Regions from separate parts of the Arthrobacter sp. MW3 TE3886 genome, predicted to be linked through region 2. Evidence: riboswitches for the same ligand, from Rfam matches in the RefSeq annotation. Region 2 holds a riboswitch; each other region holds the start of a gene.
What was found. Region 2 has a riboswitch for S-adenosylmethionine ahead of ABH915_RS20640 (DUF1737 domain-containing protein). Riboswitches for the same ligand answer to the same signal wherever they lie in the genome.
Positions count from the first base shown of each region.

Region 1: linked by a shared signal. The riboswitch ahead of ABH915_RS15960 (aminotransferase class V-fold PLP-dependent enzyme) and the one ahead of ABH915_RS20640 (DUF1737 domain-containing protein) in region 2 are both predicted to bind S-adenosylmethionine.
Region 3: linked by a shared signal. The riboswitch ahead of ABH915_RS03155 (methionine ABC transporter ATP-binding protein) and the one ahead of ABH915_RS20640 (DUF1737 domain-containing protein) in region 2 are both predicted to bind S-adenosylmethionine.
Region 4: linked by a shared signal. The riboswitch ahead of ABH915_RS07365 (homoserine O-acetyltransferase) and the one ahead of ABH915_RS20640 (DUF1737 domain-containing protein) in region 2 are both predicted to bind S-adenosylmethionine.

Region 1 is NZ_JBGCAN010000001.1:3,510,787-3,515,583, reverse strand. It holds gene ABH915_RS15965 (class I SAM-dependent methyltransferase) at 1-356, opposite strand, end outside; gene ABH915_RS15960 (aminotransferase class V-fold PLP-dependent enzyme) at 437-1,900, opposite strand; SAM riboswitch class IV at 1,935-2,048, opposite strand; gene hisN (histidinol-phosphatase) at 2,228-3,058, opposite strand; gene ABH915_RS15950 (ribosome small subunit-dependent GTPase A) at 3,135-4,250, opposite strand; gene aroA (3-phosphoshikimate 1-carboxyvinyltransferase) at 4,234-4,797, opposite strand, start outside.
Region 2 is NZ_JBGCAN010000001.1:4,514,144-4,518,940, reverse strand. It holds gene ABH915_RS20655 (glutamate--cysteine ligase) at 1-837, shown strand, start outside; gene ABH915_RS20650 (O-succinylhomoserine sulfhydrylase) at 883-2,091, opposite strand; gene ABH915_RS20645 (rhodanese-like domain-containing protein) at 2,092-2,511, opposite strand; gene ABH915_RS20640 (DUF1737 domain-containing protein) at 2,508-2,840, opposite strand; SAM riboswitch class IV at 2,853-2,967, opposite strand; gene ABH915_RS20635 (hypothetical protein) at 3,286-4,239, shown strand; gene ABH915_RS20630 (aminodeoxychorismate lyase) at 4,250-4,797, opposite strand, start outside.
Region 3 is NZ_JBGCAN010000001.1:667,503-672,299, reverse strand. It holds gene ABH915_RS03160 (methionine ABC transporter permease) at 1-570, opposite strand, end outside; gene ABH915_RS03155 (methionine ABC transporter ATP-binding protein) at 563-1,372, opposite strand; SAM riboswitch class I at 1,512-1,601, opposite strand; gene ABH915_RS03150 (CoA-binding protein) at 1,699-2,124, opposite strand; gene acs (acetate--CoA ligase) at 2,430-4,655, shown strand; gene sfnG (dimethylsulfone monooxygenase SfnG) at 4,666-4,797, shown strand, end outside.
Region 4 is NZ_JBGCAN010000001.1:1,627,519-1,632,315, forward strand. It holds gene ABH915_RS07355 (VOC family protein) at 1-140, opposite strand, end outside; SAM riboswitch class IV at 311-426, shown strand; gene ABH915_RS07360 (bifunctional o-acetylhomoserine/o-acetylserine sulfhydrylase) at 490-1,806, shown strand; SAM riboswitch class IV at 1,910-2,025, shown strand; gene ABH915_RS07365 (homoserine O-acetyltransferase) at 2,037-3,176, shown strand; gene ABH915_RS07370 (MFS transporter) at 3,343-4,725, shown strand.

The sequences.
Region 1 (4,797 bases), 1.0 Mb from region 2:
ACCGTGACGAGGTCGAAGGATTCCGGCTCGAGACCCGTGTCCTCGGCGCTGCCCTCGATGGCGATGACGTCCGGCAGGGTCCGGCGCAACTGCTCCAGCATGTCGGCAGAGGGGTCCACAGCCACCGTGTCCAGTCCGCGTTCTGCCAGGAGCGCAGTGAACTTCCCGGTGCCGGCGCCAATGTCCGCGGCGTCCCTGGCCCCCGCCGGGACCAGCCAGCCGGCGGACTCCTGCGGATAGCCGGGGCGGACGCGTTCATAGTGTTCCCCGCCGTCCTGGAAGCTTTGTCCGAGTTCCTGGCGCCGCCCGCTCTGCAGCTTGGGTCCACTGTGCAGCCTGGGGCCGGCGCTTGCCACGTGCGATCTCCTTCGGAAGGTCCTGCTTGTTTCAGGTACCTTTCGAATTTACCGCACCCTCGCCGGGCCCTGATCCTGCGCTAGTCGAGGGTGCAGGGCGCGGCGCCGGCGGTGCCCGGGGTGTTCGGCGCCCAGTGGGGGTAGCTGCGGGTGTCGTTGGCCGGCACCCAGCGGCCGGCGTCCACCACGTAATCCCAGCCGAGTCCGTTCTGCCGCAGCTGCTGCAGGCCGGCCAGCAGGCGTTCGGCGTCCTCCAGCCGCGAGCCCAGCCCGAAGCTGGCCCGCAGGGAGCCGGCGGGCAGGCCGAGCCGCTTGAGCAGCGGGTGGGCGCAGAATCGGCCGTCGCGCAGGCCAATGCCGTGTTCGGCCGACAGGTAGGCGGCCACCAGCCCGGCGTCGAAGCCTTCCACGGAAAAGTTCACGACGCCGATCGTGCCGGGGCCTGCCTGGCCGCCTTCGGGGGAAGAAACGGAAGGCGAATCGGCAAAGATACGGTGCACGGTTACTCCGTCGATGCCCTGGAGGCCTTCGACGAGGAAGGACCGGATGGCGTCCTCGTGGGCCTGCCACTGCTCCTGGTCCAGGGCCGCAATGACCTGGGTGGCACGGGCGAGGGCCGCCGCGCCAAGGACGTTAGGCGAGCCGCCCTCGTGCCGGGCAGGTCCCGTGGTCCAGCTGACGGAGTCGAGCCGGGCGTCGCGGACAGCGCCGCCGCCGGCCAGGTGTGGGGTGCCGGCGTCGAGCCAGTCCGTCCGGCCCACCAGCACGCCCGCGCCGAACGGGGCGTACAGCTTGTGCCCAGAGAAGGCGAGGTAGTCGACGCCGTCCGCGGCGATGTTAATCCGCCGGTGCGGGGCCAGCTGCGCGGCGTCGACAACGATCCTGGCGCCGTATTCGTGTGCCAGCGCGGCCAGGGTCCGGATCGGCAGGATCTCCCCGGTGACGTTGGAAGCGCCGGTGATGGCCAGCAGGCTGACATCGCCGCGCGCCAGCTCCTCGCGCAGGCGGTCCACCGTGGCCGCGAGGGTGGGGGCGGCCACGACGCTGCGGTGCGGGACATTCTGCCAGGGCAGGAGGTTGGCGTGGTGCTCGATGTCGAGGTAGACGACCTCGCCCGCGGGCCGCCCGTCGCGCAGCGGCAGGCAGCCCGCCAGCAGGTTCAGGGAATCGGTGGTGTTGCGGGTGAAGATCACGGAATCGTCCGGCCGGCCGCCCACGAAGTCCCGCACGATGTCCCGGGCGTTCTCGTAGACGGACGTGCTGATCTGCGATGCGTAGCCGGCGCCGCGGTGCACGCTGGCGTAGTACGGCAGGATTTCGTTCAGGTAGGCCGAGACCACGGACAGGGCCGGGGCGGAGGCGCCGTAGTCGAGGTTGGCGTAGCGGGTGTGGCCGCCGGTGATCAGCGGCGCCTGGATTTCCGCCCCGGTAACGGCGGCCAGCGGGCGGGCCGCGAGGGCGAGGCGGCCATCAGCCTGCCCTGCAGACCGTTCTGCACCGGCGGCATGGAATTCGGGGGCGACGGGGAAAATGGCAGTTGTCATGGGACCTCACTCGAACAGGACCCCACACCGTGGGAATCCGCGCTTGCCGGGTCCGTTCCGGACCGGCCAGGTCGTCACCCGGGGCACCCCACCGCGACTGGAGGGTTGCCGGCCAGCAAACCGGGGTTTAGCGCTGGCACTCGTGACCTGCATCGAGCGTAGGACATCCGCGCAGCCGGGGAAAAGGCGGGCGCCGATTGTGAAGCGGATTATTACGGGCGCGGCCACAACGCGCTGTGGCCGAACAAACGGCGGCGGCGGCCCCGCAATGGGGGTCGGCCGCCGCCGTTTGTTCGATCAACCAGGGGCTTGGATCAGTGGTTCGGTTCAGTTGTTGGGGTGAGCCGGGAAGAGGTCGTCGAGACCGGGGTTAAGCCGCTTGAGGACTTCCGAGTGCAGGATCGAATTGGTGGCCAGGGCATTGCCGCCGAAGGGTCCGTCCTCTCCCTCGAGCGAGGTGAAGCGGCCGCCGGCCTCGGTCACGATCGGCACCAGGGCGGCCATGTCGTAGAGGTTCAGCTCGGGCTCGCAGGCGATGTCCACGGCACCCTCGGCCACGAGGCAGTAGGACCAGAAGTCACCGTAGGCGCGGGTCCGCCACACTTCCTCGGTCAGGCCCAGGAACTCATCCAGATTCCCGCGTTCCTTCCAGCCGCCAAGGCTGGAGTAGGACAGCGAGGCGTCCTCGAGATTGGAGACATTGGATACCTTCAAGCGTGTGGCGGCGGCGAGCGAGCGGCCCGTGTAGGCGCCCGCACCCTTGGCGGCCCACCAGCGCTTGCCCAGTGCCGGCGCGCTCACGACGCCGACCACCGGTTCGCCCTCATCGACGAGGGCGATCAGGGTGGCCCAGACCGGGACGCCGCGGACAAAGTTCTTGGTGCCGTCGATCGGGTCGATGATCCACCGGCGGGAACCGTGGCCCGAGCTGCCGAATTCCTCGCCCAGGACCGCGTCCCGCGGACGTGACCGGGAGAGCTGGCCGCGGATGGCCTCTTCCGCGGACTTGTCGGCATCGGTGACGGGTGTGAGGTCGGGCTTCGTCTCGATCCGAAGGTCGAGCGCCTTGAAGCGGCTCATGGTCTGGGAATCGACCGAATCTGCCAGTACATGGGCAAGGCGCAGGTCATCGTTGTAGCTCGAAGCGGGTTGGCTCATGGTTCCAAACTACCGTCAAACCGGGCTGCCGGGCGGGAGGCCGCGGCACGGCGCCGCAGCCCGGTTGCCGGGCCGGCTAGGAGACGGTGCCCAGTTCCTTGGTTTCCTGTGCTTCCATCCGCGGGTCCGTGCCCAGCAGCCGGCGCAGGGACGCGAGCCTGGCCGGTCCCGAGGGCCCCGCGTGCCCGGCGGCCACCCACTTGTCGACGCCGCAGTTGACGGCGGTGGAGTCATGCTTGCAGCCGCGTTCGCAATCATCGGTTCCCGGTTCCAGGTCCGGGAAGGAACGGAGGATCCGGTCCGGGTCCACGTGGGCCAGGCCGAAGGACCGGATGCCGGGGGTGTCGATGATCCAGCTGCCCGCCGGGGCATCGTTGACCTTCAGCGCCAGTGCCGAGGAGGACGTGTGGCGGCCGCGGCCGGTTACCGCATTCACGCCTCCCGTGGCCCGCTCGGCCCCGGTCAGGGCGTTGACCATGGTGGACTTGCCGACGCCGGAATGGCCCAGCATCACGGTGACCTTGCCGTCGAGGTAGTCGCGCAGCTGGGACACCGCGTCCTTGTCGAGCCGGGCGGAGAGCCCGTCGTCGGAGCGGGCGTCGATGCCGGAAGCGGCGGAGTCCGCGGTCTTGGAGATGATGACGGGAAAATCGAGGTGCTGGTAGTTGGACAGCAGTTCGGCGGGATCCTTGACGTCGGCCTTGGTGACGAGCAGCAGCGGCTCGATGCCGGCGTCGTATGCGGCCACCAGTGCGCGGTCGATGAAACCGGTCCGCGGCTCGGGGTTGGCGGCGGCGACCACCACCACCAGCTGGTCGGCGTTGGCCACGACGGCGCGTTCGATCGGGTCCGTGTCGTCGGCGCTGCGGCGCAACAGTGTCTTGCGGTCCTGGATCTTGACCAGACGCGCGAGGGTGTCGGGCTCGCCGGTGACGTCGCCGACCAGGGAGACGAAGTCGCCGGCAACCACGGGGTTGCGGCGCAGCTCCCGGGCGCGGGCCGCGATGATCTTGCGTTCGTCCGGGGTTCCTTCGCCGACGACGGCGGTGTAGCGGCCGCGGTCAACGGTGATGATGCGTCCGGTGACGGCGTCGTCGTAGCTGGGCCGGTCCTTGGTGCGGGGGCGGGTGCCCTTCTTGTTCGGCCGGATCCGGACGTCGGACTCGTCCCAGGAATCAGTGCTGCGTGCCACCGGCGGTGTCCTCATCTGCGGCGGGTCCCTGTGCCAGCATCGCTTCCCAGAGTTGCGGGAAATCGGGCATGGTCTTGGCCGTGGTTGCGATGTCCTCGACCTCCACGCCGGGTACGGCAAGGCCGAGGATGGCGCCGGCGGTTGCCATGCGGTGGTCCGCGTAGCTGTGGACTACGCCGCCGTGCAGCGCGGCCGGGCGGATGATGAGGCCGTCGGCGGTCTCTTCGGCGTCGCCGCCGAGGCGGTTGATTTCGGCGACGAGGGCGGCGAGCCGGTCCGTTTCGTGGCCGCGGAGATGGGCGATGCCGCTGAGCCGCGAGGGGCCGGCGGCGAGGGCGCAGAGTGCGGCCACGGTGGGGGCGAGTTCGCTGGTCTCGTCGAAGTCGCCGCCCTTGATCTCCGGCCCTCCGCTGACGGTCAGGGTGCCGTCGTCCACTGTCACGGTGGCGCCCATGGCGGTCAGGATGCCGCGCCAGAGATCACCGACCTGGGTGGTTTCCGCGGGCCAGTTCGGGATCCGCACGGTGCCGCCGGTGGCCAGGGCCGC
Region 2 (4,797 bases):
CGCTATATGACCATGCAGCAGCGCTTCGGGCTCACCGTCCGGAACCAGCTGACCTGCGGCCTCCACGTCCACACCTTTGTGGAGTCCCCGGAGGAGGGCGTGGCCGTGATGGACCGGATCCGGGACAAACTGGCCGTGCTGATAGCGCTCAGCGCGAATTCCCCCTACTGGAACGGGGCCGAGACCGGATTCGAGAGCTACCGCACGCAGGCCTGGAACCGCTGGCCGGGCTCGGGTCCCACGATGATCTTCGGCAGCCTCCCCGTCTACCGCCGCGTGGTCACCCGGCTGGTGGAAAGCGGCGTCCTGATGGATGAGGGAATGGTCTATTTCGACGCGCGGCTGTGCCGTCAGCATCCCACCGTGGAGATCCGGGTCGCGGATGTCTGCCTGCGGGCCGAGGACGCTGCCCTCATTGCCGTGCTGGTGCGCGCCCTCGTGGAGTCGGCGGCGCGGGAATGGAACGACGGCGTCGATCCCGCCCCGGTGCCCACGCTGCTGCTGCGGATGGCCGCCTGGCAGGCCAGCAATTGCGGGCTGCGCGGGGAGCTCCTGGACTTCGGAACCTTCACCCCTGCCCCGGCCGCGGACGTGGTCAGGGCGCTCGTGGACTTCGTGGCCCCGGTGCTTGAGGAGCAGGGCGAGCTGGAGCTGGCGCGCGAGGGCGTCGAGCGGATTCTGACAGAGGGCACCGGTTCGCAGCTACAGCGCGGCCCATTCCGGGCTGGCGGCCTGCCCGCCGTCGTCGAACGGGCCATCGAACTGACCACCGAGGGGCCCGTCACCGAAGGGCCGGCCGAAAATCGTTCGCCCCTGGGCCGGTTGCGCCCGGCCTGACCGGGAGCCGGCACCAGGGGCAGTGCACGGCAGGGGGCGGCGGCCCTAGACCTGCTTGAGTGCCTGGCCGAGGTCGCGGATGAGGTCCTCGACGTCCTCCAGGCCCACCGAAAGCCGGACCACACCGTCGCTGAGCCCGATCGCCGCGCGGCCTTCCGGACCCATCGCGCGGTGCGTGGTGGTGGCCGGGTGCGTGATGAGCGTCTTGGCGTCGCCGAGGTTGTTGGAGATGTCGATGATCCGCAGCGCGTCCAGGAGTGCGAACGCGGCCTGCTTCGCCGTGCGGCCGGGGGAGGGCTGCAGCTCCAGGGTGAGAACCGTCCCGCCGGCCTTCATCTGCTGCACCGCCAGCCGGTACTGCGGGTGGGACGGCAGCAGCGGGTACTTTACCCAGCCCACCGCAGGCTGTCCCTCGAGCCATTCGGCCAGCCGCAGCGCCGAGGCCGAGGAATGGTTGACGCGCAAGGCCATGGTCTCCAGGCCCTTGGTGAGCACCCAGGCATTGAACGCCGAAAGCGCCGGACCGGTGTGCCGCATGAGCTGCTTGACGGGCCCGTCGATGAATTCCCTGGTGCCCAGGATGGCTCCGCCCAGGACCCGGCCCTGGCCGTCGATGTGCTTGGTGCCGGAGTAGACCACCACGTCCGCGCCGAGGTCGCCGCAGCGCTGCAGCAGCGGGGTGGCGAAGACGTTGTCTACCACCACCGTGGCGCCGGCCGCATGCGCCAGTTTGCTCACGGCGGCGATGTCCACGATTTCCTGCATGGGGTTCGACGGCGACTCGAAGAACACGGCGGTGGTCGGCTCGGACAGCGCGGCTTGCCACTGCTCCAGGTCCGGGCCGTCCACGAAGACCGTCTCGACACCCCAGCGCGGCAGGATCTCGTTGAGGATCACGAAGCACGAGCCGAACAGCGAGCGGGCCGCGACCACCCGGTCCCCGGCCGCCAACAGCGCGCCCAGGGCGGTGAAGACGGCGGACATGCCGGACGCCGTCGCAAAACACGCCTCCGTCCCTTCGAGCAGCCGGAGCCGCTCCTGGAAGGTGGCGACGGAGGGGTTGCCGTAGCGGGAGTAGACGAAGCGCTCGTCCTCCCCGGTGAAGGCGCGCTCGGCGGCGGCCGCTGACTCGTAGACGAATCCTGAGTTGAGGAAGATCGGCTCGGTGGTTTCCTGGAAGCCGGTGCGGTCAAGGCCGCCGCGGACAGCCTGGGTGTCGGCCGCCCAGCCGGCGGCGTCGGGATTGAAAGTCACTTAAATCTTTCCGAGGTTGGTGGGCAGGCCGCGGTTCTTCCAGCCGTTGACGGTGCGTTCGCCGAAGCGGTCGGTCTCGCCTTCGAAGCCCTCAAGGACGTTGTAGGAGGTGAAGCCGGCGGCCGTCGCGGCCGTCGCGGCGGCGATCGACCGGGCACCGGAGCGGCAAAGGAACACCAGTTCGACGGCGGTGTCCTCCGGCGCCTGCTGCCTTAGCTGTTCCACGAAGTGCGGGTTCGGCGTGCCGCCGGCGAGGTTCCACTGGATGAAGAGCGGATCGTTGCGGCTTTCGCCCGCAGCCGCGGTGTCCGGGATACCGATGTGGGCCCATTCGCCCTCGGTTCGGACATCCACCAGGATGGCTCCGGCCTCCAGCTTGGCCCACGCCTCATCCGGGCTGAGGTCTCCGGCGTAGCTCATGCGTGGCCCGCGAAGACCCCGTCGGCGCCAGACTCGTCGGCGTCGAGCTCATCAACCGCATTGGCCACGGCGGCGTCCGCACTTGCAATCGCGGCCGGCAGGACCAGCGCCTGCGCCACGATCACGGTGCTTCCGTTGAAGCTGGCGGCGGGGCTTCCGTGCAGCACATAGCCCTCGGCCAGGGCGGCTGACACCCGCTCGCAAAAGGCGCGGTCATCCGCGCCGGTGAACAGGCGGTAGGCCAGCCTTTCCTCGCCGGCGGTTGCCGCGCTGGGGGCTGCGGCGGGGACTGTACTGGTGGCTGGTGTGGGTGTTGACGTGTCGGGCACGACGGATCTCCTCTTTCACGCTTGCAGCTCGAATGGTCGATATGCCGAGTATTCACCTGAGGCACCCCGCCGCGAAAGGGAGGGTTGCCGACCGGCCAGTCAGGGCTTGGCACCGGTTCTCATTACTCCCCAAAAACGTAACACCTGCGGCGCCGGCCCGCACCGCCGCCGCCGTCATGTTCCGTAACCGGACCGTGGCCCGGGCGAGTAGTGGCGGGCTCCAGTTTCGGGTACTGCCCACTCGTGTCTGCCGGGATGTTTCGCCGTCTACTGGGGGGATTAGGTCCGACGCGTCGGCCGGCGCTGCAGGTGATTCGGGCAGTTTGTGAATCGAGCAGTCCGTGAAACGACTCGTCTGTCCAACAACAGGCTGTCTGAGAATCGGTGGCTGGAACGGTCGGAGCCGCAGCCGCGGTCGGGACGGTGACGGCGGAATGGAGCAATCGTGGACCCGCGCATACTCGTTACCGGGATTACCAGCGCCGCCGGACGGGCCGTCGCGGCCCAACTCGAAGCCCGAGGCCTCCCGTACCTCGGCTCCGATGCCCGCGCCGACACCCGTCAGGCCGGCGAGACTCCCGCCGCCGCGGTCAGGCTCCTGCCGGCGACGGACCCGGACATGATTCTGGACCTGCGCCGGCTGGTGGACCGCGAAGCCATCAACGTCATCATTCCGACCCTCACCGTGGAACTCCCGGTCCTGGCCGCGGCCCGCGCCGGATTCGCCCAGGACGTGCGGATCATCGTGGGTGATCCTGCCGCGGTGGCCCTCGCCAACGATCAGCTGTTCACCACCTGGGCGCTGCAGGCGGCCGGCATCCCGGTGCCCCGGTTCGCGGTGCCGGGCGACCTCGCCGCCGCGCCGGCATCCCTCGCCGGCCTCAGCGGCCCCGTGGTGGTCAAGCCGCGGGTCTTCAAAGGCTTCCATGGTGTCCACCTGCTGGCCGGAACCGCCTCCGTTAGCTGGAAGAACCTGCCGGCGGGGCAACTGGTCCAGGAATTCATCCCGGGCGCCGACTACGTGTGCCTGGTGTTCGGCACCCCGGCACGCAACGCGATGGCCCCGGTGGCGGTGGTCCTCGAGAAGACCAGGACTCCGTATGGACGCGCCGGCAGCGACGAAGTCAGCCGGAGGGTGCCGGCGGATCAGGCCGGGGATGTGCGCAAGCTGGGTCTGGCCGCCGTCCGCACGCTCGGGCTGACCGGGCCGGTCCAGGTCCAGATCCGCCGCCGCACCGACGGAACGCCCGTGGTGCTGGGTGTCTGCGCGACCCTGGGGGAGAACAGCACGTGGGCTCCGGAAATGCTCGACGCCGTGCTGGCAACGTTCACGCTCCCGGCGTTCAACCCGGCCTCCTTCCGCCGGTGCCCGGCAGTGCCCGCGGACGCCCTGGGGTGATCCCGCGTTGCTATTCGATGGTGGCGAAGAGGGCGTTGAGTTCGGCCGTGAGCTGGCGCCGCAGTTCCGGGGTGCCGATTTCCTGGCCGTCGATGTGGTTCACCGGGGCCAGGAGCCGGATGCTGGAGATCAGCCAGACCGCGTCGGCGTCCAGCAGGTCCTTCGGCTCCAGCGGGCCGTAGCCCAGTTCCCAGCCGGCAGCCTTGGCGGCGGTGAACAGGGCGCCCTGTGACGTGCCGGGCAGGATGCCGCTGTCCAGCTGGGGAGTGATGAGCCGCCGGACGGTGCGGACGCCGCCGGCGCCGTCGTCCGAGGTTTCCAGGTGGGCCAGCAGAACGGTCGACGTCGGACCCTCCAGCACCCGGCCGTCCGCGGACGTGAAGATGACGTCGTCGGCGCCCTGCCGGTGGGCGTAGCGCAACGCCGCCATGTTCACGGCGTACGAAAGGGTCTTGGCGCCGAGCAGGAGCCACGGGGCGCGCTCGCCGACTTCACTGTCGTAGCCGCGGTCCAGCAGGATGACGTCGATCCCGGTCTCGCGCTGCCGGCGGCCCGCGG
Region 3 (4,797 bases), 3.8 Mb from region 2:
CGGAGTTTCGTAGCGGTAGTAGCCGTACCGGATGGCGAAGTCGCCGATTCCGCCGCCACCCACCAGGCCGGCCATCGCCGAGTAGGAGATGAAGCTGACGGTCATGATGGTGATGGAGCTGACGAGTCCGGGCTTCGCCTCCACAATCAGGACGTCCCGGACGATCTGGGACCGGCTGGCGCCCATGGACCGTGCCGCTTCGACCACTCCGCCGCCGAGCTGGCTCAGGTTCTGTTCCACAAAGCGGGCGAAATAGGGGATGGCGTTGAGAGTCAGCGGGACAATGACGGCGGCCGTGCCGATGGTCGTGCCGACAATGAACCTGGTCACGGGAATGATCGCGATCAGCAGGATCAGGAACGGGAACGAGCGGAGCAGGTTGACCAGTCCGTCCAGGACGCGGTGCAGCTTTGGCCGGTGCTTGAGCCCGTTGGGACCGATGGTGTAGAGCAGGACACCCAGTGGTGTCCCGAGGAGCACCGCCAGCGGGATGGCCACCAGCAGCATGGTGAGGGTCTGGCCCATGGCGACGCCGATTTCGGGCAGGACTTCCAGGATGCGGTCAAACATTGATCAGGCCCTCCGACGCGGCTGTGGTGTGGGTGCCCCTCCCGGAGCGGTCCAACTGGATCTCATCGGAGACCAGGTAGCGGCCGATCGACGTCGCCGGGTGGAAGCCGGGGCGCTGGAGTTCGGTGAGATCGAACTGCTCCACCACCCGGCCCTCTTCCATGACCGCGACGTTGTCCGCGATGGCCTTGATGACGTTCATCTCGTGGGTGACCACCACGATCGTGATGCCGAATTCGGCGTTGACATCGGCCAGGTACTGCAGGACCGATGACGTCGTCCGGGGATCGACAGCCGACGTCGGCTCGTCGCAGAGCAGCACCTTGGGACCGGTGGCGAGGGCGCGGGCGATCGCCACCCGCTGTTTCTGGCCCCCCGAGAGTTTGGCCGGATATGTCCCCGCTTTGTCGGCGAGGTCCACGATTTCCAGGGTTTCGGCGGCCCGCCGGCGGCGTTCTGCCTTCCCGACGCCGGCGAACTTCAGGGACAGCTCCACATTTTCCTGGGCCGTGAGGTTGTTGAGGAGATTGAAGTGCTGGAAAATCATGCCGATGTCGTGCCGCTTGGTCCGGAGCTCGGCGTCGGAGAGGGTCACCAGGTCCACGCCGTCCACCAGGACGCGTCCCGACGTCGGGCGCTCGAGGAGGTTGATGTTGCGCAGCAGCGTGGATTTGCCGGCGCCGGAGAACCCGATGATGCCCTGGATGGTGCCCCGCCTGATGTGCAGGCTGACATCGTCGACGGCCGTGAAGGGGCCTGCGGCCGAAGCGAAGGACGTGCTGACATTCTGGATCTCGATCACAGGCCCCCACCTGCTCGGGGCCGCGGCGCTGCCGCTGTCTGCGTGTTCATGATTTCCTCCGGGCTCGCCCGAGGAAAGCCCTGGGTCCTGGCTTCCGGGCAGCGCTGAGCGAAGCCGCGGAGCCTAAGAACACAGTGGTTCTCCATCGGTCCTGGCGGTAGCACCGTCCTCAAAGAGGGGGTTGCTGCGGCGTCACAGAGCCAGATCTCTCAGCCGCTCGGGATGGTTACGAGTCCATCTCACACGGCAATGCGGCGAATACGGAAAAAGCCGGTCACATTTTGTAACCGACTCTTCCCAACCTGTTGATCGTCATTCCCGGGCCGTTAGATGCCCACGCGCCAGCCTTCGCGGGCCGGGCACGCGTCCACGACGACGTCCAGCCCGGCGGCCTTGGCGCGGTCCGCCGCGGCGTCGTCGAAGACGCCCAGCTGCAGCCAGACGGCCTTGGCGCCTACGGCGATGGCCTCGTCTATGACTGCCCCCACCCTGTGGGAGTTGACGAAGCAGTCCACGACGTCGATCGGGTGCTTCTCCGCCGGGATGTCCGCGAGGGAACGGTACCCCTTCTCCCCGTGGACGTCGTCGCCGGGAAGGTTGACCGGAATGATGGTCATGCCCATCCGGTCCCGGACATAGAGGGAGACTTCGTACGCCGAGCGCCATTCGTTGGTGCTGAGGCCGACCACCGCCCACGTGCCTTTGGTTCGCATGAGGCGGTCAATGACTGCCGGATCGTTAACATGGGCCATGCGTCAACCTTACTCCTGCGGCCTTTCCGGGCAATCGTCGAATAAATGAATGATTTCGACCGGACGCAGGCCGGGTGAACGAATATTACAGCGCTCCCGGGCGCCGATTTTGTGGAATCCTGCATCTCGGCTCTAGTAGGTAATGACCATCCCGAGCGGCCGAGAGACCTGGATCGATGACGCCGCAGCAACCCCCGGTGACGTGAGACGACCATTCCCACGGAACTGTTCCGCCCTCCTTCGAGGAAATTCGAGGGAACCGGAGGGACCAAGGGTGCTACTGCCAGGACCGATGGAGTGCAGCAATGACCCCTGAGAATTATTCCGCCCTGCCCACCTTTGCCCGGACCGCGTCCGAGGCATTCCCACAAACCACTTCGGACGCGACGGCGAACGAAGCAGGGCCGCGTGACGCGCCCGGCTCCTCTCGCGGCTCTTCGGGATGGTCCCTGAACGAGCCCACGGACGACGCAGTGCACGGCGTCCCCACCGACGGGCCGGCGCGTCACCGCAGCACCACCCCCGGAAACTACCTTCCCCGGCACGGCGCCGCCGCGACGGCGGGAACTGCCCAGGCAGAGACGGTTGCGTTCTGGGAAACCCAGGCTCTCCGCCTCGACTGGGCGGACGTGCCCGGCGGCACAACGGAGCGTGCCAAACCCTGGCACACCGCGCACCGCCGGGTCCCGGCCGACGTCGAGGACGGCGTCGGACCGCAGATCACCTGGTTCGAAGGGGGCAGACTCAATGTCGCCCACAACTGCGTCGACCGCCACGTAGCGGCGGGGCGCGGGGACAAGGTGGCCCTGCACTTCGAGGGCGAGCCCGGTGACCGCCGTGCCGTCACCTACGCCGACCTCCAGCGCGAGGTCTCCAAAGCCGCCAACGCCCTCCTGGACCTGGGCATCACCAAGGGCGACCGGGTGGTCATCTACCTCCCCGTCATCCCCGAAACCGTCATCATCACCCTCGCCGTGGCCCGCATCGGCGCCATCCATTCCCTGGTCTTCGGCGGGTTCTCCGCGGAGGCCCTGAAGTTCCGGGTCGAGGACACCGGCGCCAAGCTCCTGGTCACCACCGACGGCCAGTTCCGCCGCGGCACCGCCGTGCCGGTCAAGGACAACGCGGACGCCGCCGTCTCCGGCGACAACGCCATCGAACACGTCCTGGTGGTCAACCGGACCACTCCCGCGGGCGAGCTGGACACCGTCCCGATGACCGCGGGCCGCGATGTGTGGTGGCACGACGCCGTCGGGTCCGCCTCCGAGACTCACGAGGCCGAGGCGTTCGACGCCGAGACGCCGCTGTTCATCATGTACACCTCCGGCACCACCGGCAAGCCAAAGGGCCTGGTCCACACCTCCGGCGGCTACCTCACGCAGGCGTCCTGGAGCTTCGAGCACCTGTTCAGCAACCCGGACCCGGCGCTGCGGGAGAAGGACGTGCACTGGTGCACGGCCGACCTCGCCTGGGTCACCGCGCACACCTACGAGCTCTACGGCCCGCTCTCCAACGGCGCCACGCAGGTCATCTTCGAGGGCACACCCAACACCCCGCACCCGGGCCGGCACTTCGAGATCATCGAACGCTACGCGGTCACGCAGTACTACACCGCGCCCACCCTGGTCCGCTCCCTCATGGGCTGGTTCCCGGACGGCGTCCCGGACACGTACGACCTCTCCTCCATCCGTCTGCTCGGCACGGTGGGCGAGGCCATCAACCCCGAGGCCTGGCGCTGGTTCCGGGCCAACATCGGCGCCGGCACCGCCCCGGTGGTGGACACCTGGTGGCAGTCCGAAACCGGCGCCACCATCCTCTCCCCCGCGCCGACGGACCCCGGGTTCAAACCCGGCTGCGCGGCCCGCCCGCTGCCCGGCGTCAGCACACGGATCGTGGACGACGCCGGCAACACGGTACCGCCAGGCGTCCAGGGTTTCATCGTGGTGGACTCCCCCGGCCCCGCGATCGCCCGGACGGTCTGGGGCAACCCGCGCCGCTACTTCGACTCGTACTGGCGCCAATACGCCGAGCAGGGCTGGTTCCTCGCCGGTGACGGCGCCAAGTACGACGACGACGGCGACATCTGGATCCTCGGGCGGGTGGATGACACCCTCAACGTCTCCGGACACCTGCTCTCCACCATCGAGGTCGAATCGGCGCTCGTCTCCCACCCGGACGTGGTGGAGGCCGGCGTCTGCCCGGTCGCGGACCCGAAGACCGGCCACGCGATCGTCGCGTTCGTGGTGCTGAAGGATTCGGCGGCCACCCCCGACATCCAGGGTGTCCTGAAGGCGCACGTCGCGCAGCAGATCGGGCCGATCGCGAAGCCGCGGGACGTCGTCGTCGTTCCCGATGTGCCGAAGACCCGCAGCGGCAAGATCATGCGCCGGCTGCTGACCCAGCTGTTCGAAGGCACAACGCTCGGTGACACCACCTCGCTGCAGAACGAACCATCCATCGCGGGCATCCAGGATGTGCTGCGCGACCGCGCGGCGGAATCCCTGGCAACAGCAAGCCCCACCCGGAAGTAAAGGAACACCCATGACTGAGATCAGCAACGTCGCCCGTCCTTCCGAACCGCTCAAGTTCGCCTACTGGGTCCCCAACGTCTCCGGCGGCCTGGTGGTGTCCACCATCGAACAGCGCACCGGCTGGGACTTCGAGTACAACAAG
Region 4 (4,797 bases), 2.9 Mb from region 2:
GGGATGATCATGTTGCGTGTCCCGAAACGGGGGTGCACTCCACCCTTCACGGCTTCAACGCCGAGGGCAGACGCAATACGTTCAGTGGTGGCTGCCAAGCCATCGTGTTCACAGGCGTAAGAGACGTGATCCATGCGCATGCCATCATCTTGGCACTTTGTGATGGACCTCTCAGCTTAGGCTCCCCTAACCGTCATGGGACGTCCCGGCGCGCTGATCGGGGCGGCCCGGGACGCGCCGCCACGGAGGCCGTCTTCATCTTCGTCATAAAGCTATCCAGGGCTGCGCCGCCATTCCTACACTTAACCCAGGTCATGAGTGCCAGCGCACAGCCCCGGCTTGCTGGCCGGCAACCCTCGTATCGCGGTGGGGTGCCCCGGGTGAAGACCTGGCCGTCCGGCGCCCGCCGGAGGGCAAGCGCGGCGCCTGTCCCGGTCCGGGCCAAAAAAGCCCCGGCCGGTGCTGTGCCCAGTGACTCGAGGAGCATCAATGTCCAACGCCTGGTCCTTTGAAACCCGCCAGATCCACGCCGGCCAGGAGCCGGACAGCGCCACCGGCGCGCGTTCCCTGCCCATCTACCAGACGACGTCGTTCGTGTTCCCCAGCGCCGAAAGCGCCGCGAACCGCTTCGCGCTCGCCGAACTCGCGCCCATCTACACCCGGATCGGCAACCCCACCCAGGACGCCGTCGAACAGCGCGTGGCCAGCCTGGAAGGCGGCCTCGCGGCCCTGCTGCTCAGCTCCGGCCAGGCCGCCGAGACGTTCGCGATCCTCAATATCGCCGAGGCCGGGGACCACGTGGTGGCCAGCCCCAGCCTCTACGGCGGAACCTACAACCTGCTCGCCCACACGCTGAAGAAGTTCGGCATCTCCGTGACCTTCGTGGCGGACCCGGACAACCTGGACCAGTGGCGGGACGCCGTCCAGCCCAACACCAAGCTGTTCTTCGGCGAAGTGGTCTCCAACCCCCGCCAGGACGTGCTGGACATCGAGGGCGTCTCCCGCGTGGCGCACGAGGCCGGCGTGCCGCTGGTCGTCGACAACACGCTCTCCACCCCCTACCTGATCCGGCCGATCGAGTGGGGCGCGGACATCGTGGTCCATTCCGCCACCAAGTACCTCGGCGGGCACGGCGCCGCAATCGCCGGCGTGATCGTGGACTCCGGCAACTTCGACTTCGGGAAGGACCCGGAGCGGTTCCCCGGCTTCAACACCCCGGACCCCACCTACAACGGCCTGGTCTACGCCCGCGACCTCGGCGCCGACGGCGCACTGGGCGCGAACCTTTCCTACATCCTCAAGGCCCGGGTCCAGCTCCTGCGCGACCTCGGCTCCGCGGTGTCCCCGTTCAACGCCTTCCTCATCGCCCAGGGCATCGAAACGCTGAGCCTGCGCGTCGAGCGCCACGTGGCCAACGCCACCAAGGTGGCGCAATGGCTGGAGGGGCGGGACGACGTCGAATCGGTCGCCTACGCCGGGCTGCCGTCCAGCCCCTGGTACGAGCGCGGCCGCAAGTATGGGCCCAAGGGGACCGGCGCCGTCGTGGCGTTCAACATCGCCGGGGGAGCGGAGGCCGGCAAGCGGTTCGTCGATGCCCTCGAACTGCACTCGCACGTCGCGAACATCGGTGATGTCCGGTCCCTGGTGATCCACCCGGCGTCGACCACCCATAGCCAGCTCTCGCCCGAACAGCAGACGATCGCCGGCGTGAACCCCGGGCTGGTGCGGCTGTCGGTGGGACTGGAGCACATCGACGACATCCTCGCGGACCTCGACGCCGGATTCCGCGCGGCCAAGTCCGCCTAGTCACCCCGGCCGGCCTCCCCGCAAGGGGCGGCCGGCCAGGGGGCTGTCACATGGAAGTCACAATCTTCGTGATTTCCGCACCGTGTTTCGTAGACTCGTACCAGGTCATGAGTGCCAGCGACAGCCCCGGCTTGCTGGCCGGCAACCCTCCTTTTGCGGCGGGGTGCCCCGGGTGAAGACCTGGCCTGCCGGTCAGCTGACGGCAGGCAAGCGCGAAGATAGGTCCTCACATGACGATTGCCGTCACCCGCACGGGTGTACCCGAAACCAAACCATCCCGGACCCCGGACGGGACCGTCCAGTCCGTCAGGATCGGTGATCTGCAGCTCGAATCCGGGATCCTGCTGCCGGATGTGGTCCTCGCCTACGAGACGTGGGGGACCCTGAACGCTGACGCCTCCAACGCTGTCCTCATTGAACACGCCCTGACCGGCGACACGCATGTGACCCGCGGCGAAAGCGGGGAACCCGGCTGGTGGGAACAGCTCGCCGGACCCGGAGCGCCCGTGGACACGGACAAGTATTTCGTCGTCTCGATCAACATCCTGGGCGGCTGCTACGGTTCCACGGGACCCTCCACCCCGGCCCCCGACGGGCGCCCCTGGGGATCGCGCTTCCCGCTCGTCACCCTGCGCGACACCACCGCTGCCGAGGCGCGGCTGGCCGACGCCCTGGGCATCGGTTGCTGGTACGCCGTGGTGGGCGGCTCGCTTGGCGGCGCACGCGCCCTTGAATGGGCCGTCACCTACCCCAGCCGGGTCCGACGCTGCGCCGTGATTTCCGTCGGCCCCAGCAGCACGGCCGAACAGATTGCCTTTGCGCAGGCCCAGACGCTGGCCATCCGCCAGGATCCCCACTTCAACGGGGGGAACTACTACGGCGGCCCCGAGCCCGAGGCTGGGCTCGCCCTCGCCCGCCGCATCGCGCACATCACCTACCGCTCCGCGGCCGAACTGGACGGCCGGTTTGGCCGGAACGCCCAGGAGTCCGAGACGCCCCTGGAAGCCGGATCGCTGGCCGGACGCGGGCGCTACCAGGTGGAAAGCTACCTGGACCACCAGGGCAGCAAGCTGGTCCGGCGCTTCGATGCCAACAGCTACATCGCCATTACCGAAGCCCTCATGAGCCACGATGTCTGCCGCGGGCGGGGCAGCCTCGCGGAGGCCCTGGCCCCGGCCACCGCAGAGTTCCTCGTGGCGGCCGTGGACTCGGACCGCCTGTACTTCCCGGCCCAGTCCCGCCAGCTGGCCGAGGCCCTGCCGGGCGGAGCGGAACTGCACATCATCGAAGCGCCGATCGGCCACGACGGCTTCCTGACCGAAATCGGCCAGCTCAGCGGGCAGCTCCGGGAGACCTTCTTCGGCCACTAGGCCCGCCTGCTTGTGCATTTTTGCAGACGCGCTCTGCACTAATGGCCGTTGAGGCTCAGCGCGGGAGCGTCCATACTCATGGGGAATGACGCCATGTGCCCTACATCACGGGCGTCCTCAGTCCAATGGTCCGCAGGGTGTCGAAGGCGACACCGAAGGAGTTCTCATGAGCACGGAAAACGCCGCGACAACGCGCGCAGACGAGCCGGACGTCCAAACGTCCGGACTGAAGAAGGTAGTAACGGCCTCCATGGCCGGCACAGTGGTTGAGTGGTATGAATTCTTCCTCTACGCCTCCGCCGCCACGCTGGTCTTCGGCAAAACGTTCTTCCCCAATTCGGGCACGGAACTCGACGGCATTATCGCCGCGTTCCTGACCTACGCCGTCGGATTCGTGGCCCGCCCGATCGGCGGCATCGTCTTCGGCCACTTCGGCGACAAGTTCGGCCGCAAGCAGCTGCTCCAGGTCAGCATCCTCCTGGTGGGCGTCTCCACCTTCCTGATGGGCTGTCTGCCCACCTTCGCGCAGATCGGCTACTGGGCCCCGGCGCTGCTGGTCTTCCTGCGCTTTGCCCAGGGCTTCGCCGTCGGCGGTGAATGGGGCGGCGCCGTCCTGCTCGTCGCCGAGCACAGCCCCAGCAAGTCCCGCGGGTTCTGGTCCAGCTGGCCGCAGTCGGCCGTTCCGCTCGGCAACCTGCTCGCCACCGCCGTGCTGTTCACGCTGTCCTCCGTGCTGTCCTCCGCCGACTTCCTCAGCTGGGGCTGGCGCGTCGCCTTCTGGCTCTCCGCCGTGATCGTGCTGGTCGGCTACTACATCCGCACCAAGGTCCAGGACGCCCCCATCTTCCTGGAAGCCCAAAAGGAAGTCGAAGTCGAGAACAAGGGCTACGGCGTGGCCGAAGTCTTCCGCCGCTACCCGCGGGGCGTCTTCACCGCGATGGGCCTGCGCTTCGCCGAGAACATCCTCTACTACCTCGTGGTCACCTTCTCGATCACGTACCTGAAGGTCGTCGTCCAGACAGACACCTCCCGGATCCTGCTGCTGCTGCTCGTGGCCCACTTCATCCACTTCGCCGTGATCCCGATGGTCGGCAGGCTCTCGGACAACGTCGGCCGCAAGCCCGTCTACATGGCCGGCGCCATCCTCGGCGGCACGTGGGGCTTCTTCGCCTTCCCGATGATGGACACCAAGAACGACTTCATCATCCTCGCTGCGATCACCATCGGCCTGCTGTTCCACTCCCTGATGTACGCCGGCCAGCCGGCGCTCATGGCCGAAATGTTCCCGACCCGGATGCGCTACTCCGGTGTCTCGCTGGGCTACCAGGTCACTTCGATTGTGGCCGGTTCGCTGGCTCCGATCATCGCCGTCGCCCTCCTGGGCCAGTACAAGTCCTCCGTCCCGGTCGCCATCTACCTCCTCGGCGCCTGTGTGGTCACTTTGGTTGCGGTCTTCTTCCTTAAGGAAACCCGCGGCATCTCGCTCCGGGACGTCGACGCCGCCGACGCCCAGGGCACCGCTGACCTCCTCGCCGCCAGCAAGCGGTAATCCTCACCGGCCCCATCAAACCGTTGGGGCAGACTGCCCGGATCCGCGCACGGCGCGGACCGGGCAGTCTGC